Regions from separate parts of the Chromobacterium sp. ATCC 53434 genome, predicted to be linked through region 2. Evidence: predicted binding sites of a transcription regulator. Region 2 holds the regulator's gene; the other holds the start of a gene.
What was found. The regulator FNR, encoded in region 2, switches genes on or off when oxygen is low (the NO sensors DNR and NnrR bind a similar motif). The targets are predictions, from matches to a motif close to TTGATNNNNATCAA.
Positions count from the first base shown of each region.

Region 1 (6,327 bases), 1.5 Mb from region 2:
CCGGCTGGTGCCGGGTGGGAGCGGATGTGATTCGAGTCGATATTTTGCTGGTGGAACAAGGGCTTGCCGCTTCGCGCACCGCCGCGCAGAACCTGATCGCCGCCGGCCGCGTCAGCTGCCAGGGGCTGCCGGTGGCCAAGGCCAGCCAGAAGTTTCCGCCGGATGCCGAATTCGCCGTCGTCGCCGACGAGGCCGACCGTTATGTGTCGCGCGGCGGCCTGAAGATGCAGGGCGCGCTGGCGGCGGCGGGCCTGGACGTGGCCGGCTGGGACGCGCTGGACGTCGGCCAGTCCACCGGCGGCTTCACCGATTGCCTGCTGCAGGCCGGCGCGCGCCGGGTGGTCGGCGTCGACGTCGGCCACGAGCAGCTGCACGCCCGGCTGCGCTCGGACGCGCGGGTGCGTTATTTCGAGGGCGTCAACGCCCGCGCGCTGGACCACGCGGCGCTGTTGGCCGCCAACGGCGGCGACGGTTTCGACCTGATGGTCTGCGACGTGTCCTTCATCTCGCTGAGCCTGGTGCTGCCGTCGGCGCTGCCGCTGCTGAAGCCGGGCGGCCGGCTGCTCAGCCTGGTCAAGCCGCAGTTCGAGGTCGGGCGCGAAGGCTTGTCCAAGGGCGGCATCGTCCGCGACGAGAGCCTGTATCCGCTGGTGCGGGACAAGATAGACCGGGTGCTGGCCGAGCAGAACATGCGGCCGCTGGCCTGGTTCGACAGCCCGATCAAGGGCGGCGACGGCAACCGCGAATTCTTCGTGCACGCCGCGCGGCGCTGAGCGCCGCCGCGGCGGAAAAGACTAGCCGACGCTGATGTCGTCGTCGTCCAGGCTGCGTACCACCAGCACCGGGCAGTGGCTGCGGCGCAGGATGTCCTCGGCGAAGCTGCCTAGGAACAGGTGGGCGAGGCCGCTGCGGCCATGGGTGCCGACCACCATCAGATCGGCCTGCTGTTCGCGGGCGTAGCCCAGCAGCAGGTCGGCCAGATCGTGGCCGCCTTCCCAGCTTTTCTCCATATGGCTGGCGACATCGGTCAGGCCGGCGACATGCGCGATGTTCTGCGCCCGTTCCAGCGCCTCCTGGCCTTGTTGCAGCGCCAGATCGTAGCCGGGGTCGCCGGAATAGACGCCGAGGCTGTCGACGACCAGGTCGCGCAGGCCGGCGACATGCGCCAGCGTCAGCCGCGCGCCGCTGTGCTTGGCCAGGCGGATGGCCTCGTGCAGGGCCTTGTCGGAATTGTTGCCGCCGTCTACCGCTGCGATGATGTGACGATACATGGCTGCTCCTTCGCGAAACATTGCTCGGTGGGATGCTTGCAGCATAACCCGGCGGCGGCCGCGCCGTCTCGCCGGTCTGCGCGGGTATTGATCCAGGACAATGAGGCGGGCGCCGCGCGCCGGCCCGGCGGGAGGCCGGACCGGCGTCGGTCGTTCGATCAGACCAGGAAGCCGAGGTACTGCCGTTCCCAGGCGGTGACCTGGCGGTGGTAGTCGTTCAACTCCACTTCCTTCACCGCCAGATAGGCGCGGCTGAAGTCGGCGCCGAATAGCGATTCGGCGCAGCCGGCGGCCATCGCCGCGCAGGCGGCATCCAGCGTGGACGGCAGGCTGGCGGCCTGCTGCTTGAACACATTGCCGTGCACCGCCTCGTCCGGAGCCAGGTTCTGCTCGATGCCGGCGAGGCCGGCGCCGAGACTGGCGGCCAGGGCCAGATAGGGGTTGGCGTCGCAGCCGGGCAGGCGGTTCTCGACCCGTCGCGCCTCCGGACCGGACACCGGCACCCTGAGGCCGACCGAACGATTGTCCAGGCCCCAGCTGAGGTTGACCGGCGCCGCCATGCCCTTGACGAAGCGGCGGTAGGAATTGGGGTTCGGGCAGAACATCGGCATCAGTTCGGGCAGGAAACGCTGCAGGCCGGCGATGAAGCCGAAGAACGCCGGACTGGCCTCGCCGTCGTCGCCGCTGAACACATTGCGGCCGTCGCGGTCGACGACGCTCTGGTGGATGTGCATCGAGCTGCCGGGCTGGCCCGACAGCGGCTTGGCCATGCACACGGCGCTGAGGCCGTGGCGATGGGCGATTTCCTTCAGCGCGGTCTTGAACAAAAAGGTGTCGTCGGCCAGCTTCAGCGCGTCGCCGTGCTTCAGATTGATCTCGAACTGGCTCGGGCCCATCTCGTGCACGCAGGTGTCGGTGGAGATGGCCAGCGTCTCGCAAGCCTGGTACAGCTCGTCGAAGAAGGCTTCCAGCTCGCCGAGCGCGGCGAAGCCGAAGGCGTCGAAGCCGGTCTCGCGGCGGCCGGACGGCAGCGACGGCGGCTGGAACGGCAGCGCCGGGTCGCCGTGGGCGGCGAACAGGTAGAACTCCAGTTCCGGCGCGACGACGGGCGCCCAGCCGCGGGCGGCGTAGCGCGACAACACCTGCTTCAGCACCGAGCGCGGCGCCAGCGGCGACAGGCCGCCGTCGTGGTCGACGCAGTCGCAGATCGCCAGCGCGCGCGGGGTCCGCGCCCACGGCAGCAGCCGCAAGGTGTCGTAATCGGGCGCCAGCGCGACGTCCGGATCATGTTCGCCGTAGAAGCTGTAATCGGGGAATTCGCCGATACAGCTCTGCAACGGCACCGCGCGCGCGATGCGCAGCTGCTGGCCGTCGATAAAAGCTTGCGCGGGCAGGGTCTTGCCGCGGGGAAAACCATGGACGTCGGCAAAGGCGAGCTCGACGTCCCGCGCCTTGCTGTGTTGCAGCCATTCGATGAGGCCTGCCGGCATGCGGGCATCAGACATACGATTCTCCACTGAAGCGTGCTGGGGTTCCTGTCTGTCCTCAGTTTTTTTTCTTGCTGTCATGGAGCGTGCGCTCACAGCCATTATGCCAGCCGCAACGGCGGCGGCAAGTGCGGCGGTGTCTACAGCCTGAATCGGCTGACCGTCTGGTGCAGATTGGTGGCCTGCTGATCGATGGCGCGCACCGCCTCTACCGCGTGGCTGACCGAGTTCTGGGTTTCCTCGACGACGCCGGCCACCTGCTCGACATTGCCGGCGATATTGGTGCCGGCCTGGCTCTGCTCGCCCATCGCCACCACCACATTGTGCACGTGTTCGAGGGCGGTGCTGGCCTGGCGGCTGATCGATTCCAGCGTGTCGGCGGCCTGCTTCACCTGCTCGACGCCGGCCTGCACCGCCGGGCGGATCTCGTCCATGCGGCCGGAGACGTTGCCGGTTTCGCTGATCACCGCCTGCACGATGCTGCTGATCTCGTCGGTGGCGCTGGCGGTGCGTTCGGCCAGCTTGCGCACCTCGTCGGCGACGACGGCGAAGCCGCGGCCCATCTCGCCGGCGCGCGCGGCCTCGATCGCCGCGTTCAGCGCCAAGAGATTGGTCTGGTTGGCGATGTCGCGTATCGTTTCGGCGATGCTGCTGATGCTGCGGCTGCGCTCGGCCAGCTGGCCGACCATGTCGCTGGCGCCGTGGATCTGGTCGGCGATCTGGCGTATGCCGTCGGCGGCGTCGCCGGCCAGCGTCTGGCCGTGGCGCGCCAGCTCGGCGGTGTCGCGCGCGCCGGCCTCGGTGTCGCGGGTGCTGGCGCTGACGTGATCTATGCTGACCGACAGCTGCTCGATGGCGGCGGCCGCCGAGGTCGTCGACGAGCTGGCGACGCCGGACACCTCGTGCACCTTGTCCATGTCGCTGGACAGCTGGTGGCAGGAATGGTTGATGCTGGAGGTGGCGCGGCCGATCTCGTCTATCATCTGGCGCAGCCGGCCCTGCATGTCGCGCATCGCGCCGAGCAGGCTGTCCGGTCCGCCCTTGACGGCGATCTCGACGCTGAGGTCGCCGTCGGCGATCGCCTTGACCACGTCGGCGGCATAGCGCGGCTCGCCGCCCAGCGACTGCAGTATCGAGCGCGACATCCAGCCGACCAGCGCGCCCAGCACGACGACGCAGGCCACGGCCATCAGCATCAGCGTGCGGGCCTCGCTCCAGAACAATTGGTCGATGTCGTCGATGAAGATGCCGGTGCCTATGCTCCAGTCCCACGGGCCGAAGCGGAACACGCCGTTCAGCTTCGGAAACTCCTCGTCGCCGCCGCCCTTGCGCTTGGTCTGGATCACCAGCACGCCGTAGTGGTCCCGCTGCATCGCCTCCTCGTAGGCCTGCACCGTGGTGCGGCCGTCCGGCAGCTTGCTGCCCAGATCGACCTTGCCGACCCGGTCCTTGCTCGGGTGGAACAGCACCAGATTGTCGCGGTTGCGGCCGAAGAAGTAGATGTCGTCGACCTTCAGCGCCGACAGCGCGGCGATGGCCTGTTTCTGGGCCTCGGCGCGCGGCATGCCCTTGGCCTCCAGTTGCTGGAAGTGGGTGAGGCTGTTCTCGGCCATTTTCAGCAGGTGGACGATTTGTTCGCGCTTTTCCTGGTGCAGGGTGGCGCGGGTGGAGAACAGCGCGACGGCGGAGAGACTTAACAGAGCCAGCAGGCTGGCGGCGATGATGATGATCAGGCGGGTATTCAGCTGCATTTTCGACACTCTGTGCGTGGGAACAAGCCGCCGGAAGGCGGAGGCGCCCGTGGACGCGGTGAGGCCGCGGGCGCCGACTGATTATGCGTTTCTGTTGTTACAGTCTAGTTCAGCACGGCAATACCGATATTGGAACTTTCCCGCATCCGCTAGCGCGGCGTCGGCACGCAGGGCAGACGACCGCCGCGGACGGCGGCGTCGAACAGCCGGTAGTCGGCCTCGACCTGATCGGCGTAGGCCTGGGCGTAGTCGGCCAGCACCTGGTCGAATTTGTCCGAGTCGCCCAGATAACCGGCGATCTCGGCGGCGCAGCCGCCCGATTTGGCGTGGGCGCGCGCCAGCGTCCACGCGCAGGCCTGGCCGTAGCTGGCGAGCTCCTCGGCGGTGGCGAAGGTTTCCAGCGCCGGCGCCGCCTTCATGTCGCGCAGCTGGCGCATGTAGAAGTGGCGGCCGTCCTCGCTGTCGGTCCAGCCGAGGAACAGGTCGCTGGTGGCCTGCATCAGCCGCTGGCCGAATACCACCCGCTTGCCCTGGTTGCCGTGCACGCACCGCCCGGTGAACGGCTCCAGCACCGACGGCCTCGCCTCCTTCAGCTGCAGGAACAGCGGCTGATCGTAGTCGTCCTGCAGCAGCAGCGCCAGGCAGCGGGTGCCGACGCTGCCGACGCCGACCACCTTGAACGCGGCGTCCACCAGCCGGAAGCGTTGCAGCAACTCGCGGCGGTCTTCCTTCAGCGTGTCGATATAGCGGGTCAGCATCGCCTGGGTCTTCGCCAGGCCGTCGTCGCCCAGCCAGTCGTCGCAGGCGGCCAGCGGGCTGTTCTGGTCGTCGAGGTGGAAGATCACCGGCGGATTGTCGCGCAGCCTGAGGCCGCCGTCGTCCAGCTCCGCCATCTTGGGCAGCAAGCGCTCCTGGGTCTGGTTGCGCGCCTTGTCGGCCACTTTCTGCAACTGCTGGCGCATGCCTTCGTCGGTCGCCTGCGACAGCAGCTGTTCGAAGTCGACGCGGTAGTACCACAGTTCCAGCTGGCTCATCTGCGAGAAGCCGAGCAGGCGGCGGCGGTAGGTTTCCGACAGGCGCAGCACGGTGTCGCGCGCCTCGTCGGCGCGAAAGCCGCGACTGCGCGAGGCCAGCACCAGGCTGACCGCCAGCCGCTTCAGGTCCCATTCCCACGGGCCGGGATGGGTTTCGTCGAAATCGTTGATGTCGAATACCAGCTGCCGTTCCGGCGACGCGAAGAAGCCGAAGTTCATCAGATGGGCGTCGCCGCAGATCTGCAGGCGCAGGCCGCTGTCCGGCCCGGCGGCGAGGTCGGCGGCCTGTAGCATCGCCATGCCGCGGAAAAAGGCGAACGGCGATGCGTGCATGCGCGCGTAGCGCAGCGGCGTCAGGGCCGGCACCCGGCCCTGGGACGACGATTCCACCAGCGCCACGACGTCGCGCTCCGCCGCCAGGTGGACCTCGGCCTGGCTGGTGCGGGGACAGTCGCGGCGGCGGGCCTTGCCGTTGTCGTAGTGCTGATCGTACTTGGGATGGGAGGCGGTGCTCATCGGCGGGTCCGTTTCGGGCGTATGCCATCAGTGTAACCGCTGACGGCGCGCGGCGGGGGGACGACGGCTGTCAGCGGGCGCCGACAGCGAGCTTATTCACAGCTTGTTCAGAAATTGTCCACATTATGCACAGGCGGCTGTGGATGAATTCCATTATCCACAATCGTGAAGCGGGAAAGGCGTTTCGGCGCAACTTATGTACAGGGTTATCCCGAACTATCCCAATCATCCACAGTTTGTGGCCGATTTGCAAAGTTATCCACAGTCA
Region 1 covers NZ_CP025429.1:4,361,723-4,368,049, reverse strand. The annotation lists gene CXB49_RS19435 (TlyA family RNA methyltransferase) at 27-773, shown strand; gene CXB49_RS19430 (universal stress protein) at 795-1,271, opposite strand; gene CXB49_RS19425 (glutamine synthetase family protein) at 1,430-2,776, opposite strand; gene CXB49_RS19420 (methyl-accepting chemotaxis protein) at 2,899-4,509, opposite strand; gene CXB49_RS19415 (DUF2252 domain-containing protein) at 4,659-6,059, opposite strand; gene CXB49_RS19410 (hypothetical protein) at 6,325-6,327, opposite strand, start outside.
Region 1: the regulator FNR is predicted to act here: its motif matches at 1,359-1,372, upstream of CXB49_RS19430 (universal stress protein).

Region 2 (6,327 bases):
AAACCCAGCGCGGCGGCGTCCGGCATCGGCGCCGCCTCCCCCGTCGCCCCATGGCCGGCATGGGCCGACTCGGCCGATGCCGGCCTGAAGAACCACGGCGACAGGGCCAGCGCGCCCCCCCATTGCATCAATTGACGACGTTGCATCGCGCACTCCGTTAAGATACCCCACACGGGTATATTGAACCTAGAGTGGCGACGGTGGCAACAGTTCCGCGTCCGATGCCCGCGGGCATAAAAAAACGGCAGGCCATCGGGCCTGCCGTTTTTCGGAACGCTGTCCGCTTACTTGTTGACGTGCGGCGCCAGCAGTTGCAGCAGCTGGGCCAGCACCTTCGGGCTGCCGGCGACGATGTCGCCGGACTCGAACCAGCCCTGCTCGCCGGTCGGGTCGGTGACGATGCCGCCCGCCTCCTGCACGATCAGGCTGCCGGCTGCGATGTCCCACGGCTTCAGGTTCAGCTCGAAGAAGCCTTCGGTGCGGCCGCAGGCGACATTGCACAGATCCAGCGACGCGGCGCCTTCGCGGCGCACGCCGGCGGTCTTGCCTATCACGTCCTTCAGCATGCCGAGGTACTGATCGATATAGCTCTGATCGGAAACCGGGAAGCCGGTGCCGATCACGCACTCGTTCATCATGAAGCGCTTGGAGACGCGGATGCGGCGGTCGTTGAGGAAGGAGCCGACGCCGCGCGAGGCGGTGAACAGATCGTTGCGGTTCGGGTCGTAGACCACCGCCTGCTGGATCTGGCCCTTGTGCGCCATCGCGATCGAGATCGCGTATTGCGGGTGGCCGTGCAGGAAGTTGGTGGTGCCGTCGATCGGGTCGATGATCCATTCGTATTCGGAAGAACCCACGCCTTTGGCGCCGGACTCTTCTGCTAGAATCGCGTGCTTCGGATAGGCTTCGAGAATGACGTTGATGATCGCGTCCTCGGCGGCGCGATCCACCTCGGTCACAAAGTCATTGTGCTTTTTCTTCTCTACGCGGATGGCGTCGAGGTTGAGCGACGCGCGCTGGATAACACTGCCTGCGCGGCGAGCGGCTTTAACCGCGACATTGAGCATCGGATGCATTGACGGCCTCTACACTTGAACGATGGGCGGGTGTCCGTCGATGACGCGACACCCGCCAGTAACAATCTGGGTTAAGGAACAAAAAAACCCGACGCCTGGGCGCGGGCTTTTGATATATGCCCGCTATTTTAATGTGAAAACGCCAATGAATAAACCCCAAGTACCTGATTTTCTGCAAAACATCCGCGTAGTGCTGGCCCGCCCCAACCATCCGGGCAACATCGGCTCGGCCGCGCGCGCGATGAAAACCATGGGATTGAGCCGGCTGTACCTGGTTGAACCGAAAGCGTTTCCCAGCGACGAAGCGACCACGCTGGCCTCCGGCGCAGCCGATCTGCTGGAACGCGCCGTCGTGGTCGGCACGCTGTCGGAAGCGCTGGCCGACGTCACCGTCGCCTGCGCGCTGACCAGCCGCCGCCGCGAACTGACCACGCCGCTGGCGACGCCGCGCCAGACCGCGCCGGAACTGATCGCCCGCGCCCGCGACGGCGAACAGGTGGCCCTGGTGTTCGGCAATGAGACCTTCGGCCTGTCGATAGAGGAAGTGGAGCAGTGCAACCGGCTGCTGACGATACCCGGCAATCCGGACTACTTCTCGCTGAACCTGGCGATGGCGGTGCAGGTGATGACCTACGAGTTGTTCAGCCATACCGGCGTCGACGTCGAATACCTGCGCCCCGACGGCGAGGCCGCCACCCAGGGCGAGGTCGAGGGCATGTGCGGCCACCTGGGACAGGCGATGGACGACATCGGCTACCTCCAGCGCCGCAACGGCGAGCGGCTGATGCGGCGGATGCGCACCTTGTTCAACCGCGCCGGACTGTTGCGCGAGGAGATCGACATCTTGCGCGGCTTCTTCAAGCAGGTTCAGCGCGCCGCCGACGGCAGCCTGAAACGGGATGGCGACTGAAACCGTCCCCGACCTGCCCTGCGCGCACCCTGCGGTGCGCGATCTCGCCTTTCTGCTGACCTCCCCCTCCCCTTGGCATTGCGGCGACGAGCTGCCGGCGTGGCGGCTCCTGGGCGAGGACGGCCCGGCGCGCTTAAGCCGGCTGGCGCGGGACCCGGCCCCGCTGCTGGCCTGGCTCGCCGACGGCGACGGCAAGCGGCTATTAATCCGGCAGTAATAATCCGTACAGATTGTATACTTCCGGCATGGAAAAAATCGATGTGCGCAAGCTTGAACTGGCCGCCCGTGAGCAGCTGAGGCGTACCGCTATCCGGATGTACAAGCGAGGCCGGTCTCAAGCCAGTATTGCCGAAGAACTCGGGCTGCGCCGCCCCACCATTTCCGCCTGGGTGGTGCGTGAGGCAGCACTAGGTGCGCAGGGATTCAAAGAACAGAAGCGCGGTCGCGCCGAAGGCACCGGCCGTCGGCTGACCGAGGCGCAGGAAGCCCGGATCAAGCAGGACATCGTGGATCGCACGCCAGACCAGATGAAGCTGAGGTTTGCCCTGTGGAGTGCTCAGGCGGTCAAGGCTGTAATCAAGCAGATGTTTCTGATCGATCTGCCGATCCGTACTGTCCGTCTGTACTTGGCCCGCTGGGGCTTTACGCCGCAGCGCCCGCTCAAACGCGCTTATGAGCAGCGACCGGCAGCAGTCGAGAAATGGCTCAAGGAGGAATACCCGGCTATCGTCGCGCGTGCCAAAGCGGAAATGGCTGAAATCAGCTGGGGCGACGAATCGGCGGTGTCGAGTGTTGAGCACTTTCCGCGTGGCTACGCCCCAAAAGGCCAAACCCCAGTTCTGGTGTTATCCCAATCGAAAAGAGCGCGCATCAACTTGATTTCGGCCATTACCAACCAAGGCAAGATGCGCTTCATGCTGTACCGGGAGACCTTGACGGCCCGGGTGCTGATCAAGTTTCTGATGCGGCTGATCCGTGATGCTGGCGGCAAGAAGGTGTTCTTGATCCTCGACAACTTGCGCGTGCATCACAGCAAGCTGGTGCAAGCATGGTTGGAGGAGGAAGAGAACAAGAAGGCGATTGAGTTGTTCTTCCTGCCCAGCTACTCACCGGAACTGAACCCGGATGAATACTTGAACGGCGACCTGAAGGCCAGAATGAGCGCAGGTGAGCCGGTTCGATCAGACGGTCAACTTCAAGGGAAAGTGCTGTCCCATTTACGCTCATTGCAGAAGCAGCCGGCCAGAATCCGGTCGTACTTCCGGCATGAAAAAATCCGCTACGCGGCATGAGCTTTCTGTACGGTATTTGACTGCCGGATTAATAGGTCGATATGCTGAACGACTTTTCTATTTCTGGTTCCGCCACGCGCCGCACATCCGCGTCGCCGCGGAAAACCTGATTGTCATCGACAGCGGGCGCCGCACGGTGGGCGAGTTCGACTTCCTGCTGTGGCTGGACGGCGAGCCGTGGCACCTGGAGACCGCCAGCAAATTCTATCTGCAATTGGGCGACGGAGCCGACTCGCTGGTCGGTCCCGGCCTTCGCGACGCCTGGCGGTTGAAAGCGACCAAACTTGCCACACAATTGCGTCTGAGCCGCCATCCGGACGCCGCCGCGCGGCTGCCGGACGGTTTCGCCGACTGCCATGCCGGCGCCCGGCTGACCGGCTGGCTGTTCTTTCCAGCGGATCACGCCTTGCCGCCGCCGCTGGCGCCGGACGCCTTGCGCGGCTGGCACGCGCCGCTGGCCGAGACATGGCCCCGGCGCCGCGACGACTCGCGCTGGGCCTGGCTGCCGCGGCTGTCCTGGCTGGCCCCGGCGTGGCTGGAGCGGGCCGACACGCTGGACGAGGCGGCGCTGCGCGAGCGGCTGCTGGCCTGCCCGTCGCCGCAATTGGTGGCCGAGTTGCAGCCGGACGGCGACGGCCGCTGGCGGGAGGCCGCCCGCGGCTTCGTCACGCCGCCCGGGTGGCCCGATCCGCAGCGGCTGGCCGCACTGCGCGCCCTGATCGCCGGCCAGGCCGGTTGAAGACATGAAAAAAGGCAGGCCCATGGCCTGCCTTGCTCGATGCGGCGCCCGCCGGGCTCAATGGCCGCTGGCGTGCAGGCAACCGGAAATCAGGTCCTTCAGATCCTGCACCCGCACCAGCTGGATGTGCTTGTGGTCGACGGTGATCCAGCCCTGCTGCTGGAATTTCGACAGCGTGCGGCTGACCGTTTCCAGTTTCAGGCCAAGGAAGCTGCCGATTTCCTCGCGGCTCATCCGCAGGATGAAGTCGTTGGCGGCGAAGCCCCGGGTGGACAGCCGCTGCGACAGATTCAGCAGGAAGGCGGCGATGCGCTCCTCCGCCTTCATATTGCCAAGCAACAGCATCACGTTCTGGTCGCGGACGATCTCTCGGCTCATCAGCCGGTAGAAATGGTGCTGCAGGCTGGGAATGTCGCGGCTCAGCATCTCCATCCGGCTGAACGGCAGCTCGCACACCTCGCTGTCCTCCAGCGCGATCGCGTCGCAGCTGTGGCTGCTGGTGGAAATGCCGTCCAGCCCCATCAGCTCGCCCGACATCAAAAAGCCGGTGACCTGCTCGCGACCGTCCTGGCTGGCGACCGAGGTCTTGAAAAAGCCGGTGCGCACCGCGTACAGCGATTTGAACCCCTCGCCGCTGCGGAACAGGTACTCGCCGCGCTTCAGGCGGCGGCTCTGGCGGATCACCGTGTCCAGCTGGCTCATTTCCTCGCGGTTGAGTCCGACCGGCAGGCATAGCTCGCGCAGACTGCAGCTGGAGCAGGAGATTTTCAGTGAATGCAGGGAAGTTTGATTTTGTTCAGACATGCTGTGTTTGCCGCAAGCCGTCGAAGCTTGACCCTTGTCAATACGGAATTCGCAGGTTTTCCGCAAATTTACCAGTCCACCAGAAGTTTTACCATCCGAATACGACATGAAAACCACCCGTCCATTTTCTCCCGCCCATTTCGAGTTCGATCGGGAACTGATCGAACGCCTCGAAGGATCGGGACCAAGATACACGTCCTACCCGACCGCGGACCGCTTCACGCCGGGCTTTTCCGCTGACAATTACCAGCACAGTCTGCGCCAGCGCCGGATCGGAGCCAATCGCAAACCTTTATCATTGTACGCTCATATACCGTTTTGCAACACAATTTGTTATTACTGTGGCTGCAACAAGATCATCACCAAAAACAAGAGCCTAGCCGATCGCTACCTCGACTATCTGGAGCGGGAAATCCGCCTGACGGCCGAGGCGCTGGGCTGCCGCGAAAAGGTGATACAGCTGCATTTCGGCGGCGGCACGCCGACTTTCCTGTCCGACGTCCAGCTCGAGCGCCTGATGGGCATGCTGCAGGACAACTTCACGTTCCTGAGCGACGGAGAATATTCCATCGAGATCGATCCGCGCAAGGTTAAGCGTGAAACAATGTTCAAGCTGGCAGAATATGGCTTCAACCGGATCAGCGTCGGCGTGCAGGACTTCAATCCCGAAGTGCAGCGGGCGGTCAACCGCATCCAGAGCGAGGCCGAGACCCGCGCGGTGATCGAGGCCGGCCGCGAGGCCGGCATGAAATCGGTCAGCCTGGACCTGATCTACGGCCTGCCGCTGCAGAGCCGCGACTCGATGCGGCAGACGCTGGACGCCGCGATCGCGCTCGATCCCGACCGGCTGGCGCTGTACAACTACGCCCACCTGCCATCGGTCTTCATGCCGCAGCGGCGCATCGTCGAGGCCGAGCTGCCGTCATCGGCGGTCAAGCTGGACATCCTGCAGGACGCGGTGCGGACGCTGACCGACGCCGGCTACGTCTTCATCGGCATGGACCATTTCGCCAAGCCGGACGACGAATTGGCGGTCGCCCTGCGCCAGGGCCGGCTGCAACGCAATTTCCAGGGCTACTCGACCCACGCCGACTGCGACATGCTGGGCTTCGGCGTCTCGGCCATCGGCAAGGTCGGCTCCTGTTACAGCCAGAACGACAAGACGCTGGACGATTATTACGCCGCGCTGGACCAGGGCCGGCTGCCGGTGGCGCGCGGACTGGAGCTGGACAACGACGACGTGCTGCGCCGAACCGTCATCCAGGGCCTGATGTGCCGCTTCTCGCTGTCGGTGGAGGCGATAGAAGAGGTGCACGGCATCAATTTCGCCCAGTATTTTGCGGCGGAAATGCCACAGATTCGCGATTTCCAACAGCAAGGCCTGCTGTCCTTCGACGGCGACTTCCTGATGGTGGAGCCGAAAGGCCGCTTCCTGATCCGCAATATCGCGATGATTTTCGACCGCCACCTGCGCGAGCGCCAGACCCAGGCGCGCTATTCCCGAAC
Region 2 covers NZ_CP025429.1:697,805-704,131, reverse strand. The annotation lists gene CXB49_RS03190 (multicopper oxidase family protein) at 1-146, opposite strand, end outside; gene CXB49_RS03185 (inositol monophosphatase family protein) at 285-1,076, opposite strand; gene CXB49_RS03180 (RNA methyltransferase) at 1,222-1,986, shown strand; gene CXB49_RS03175 (hypothetical protein) at 1,976-2,203, shown strand; gene CXB49_RS03170 (IS630 family transposase) at 2,232-3,278, shown strand; gene CXB49_RS03165 (DUF1853 family protein) at 3,253-4,017, shown strand; gene fnr (fumarate/nitrate reduction transcriptional regulator Fnr) at 4,075-4,821, opposite strand; gene hemN (oxygen-independent coproporphyrinogen III oxidase) at 4,928-6,327, shown strand, end outside.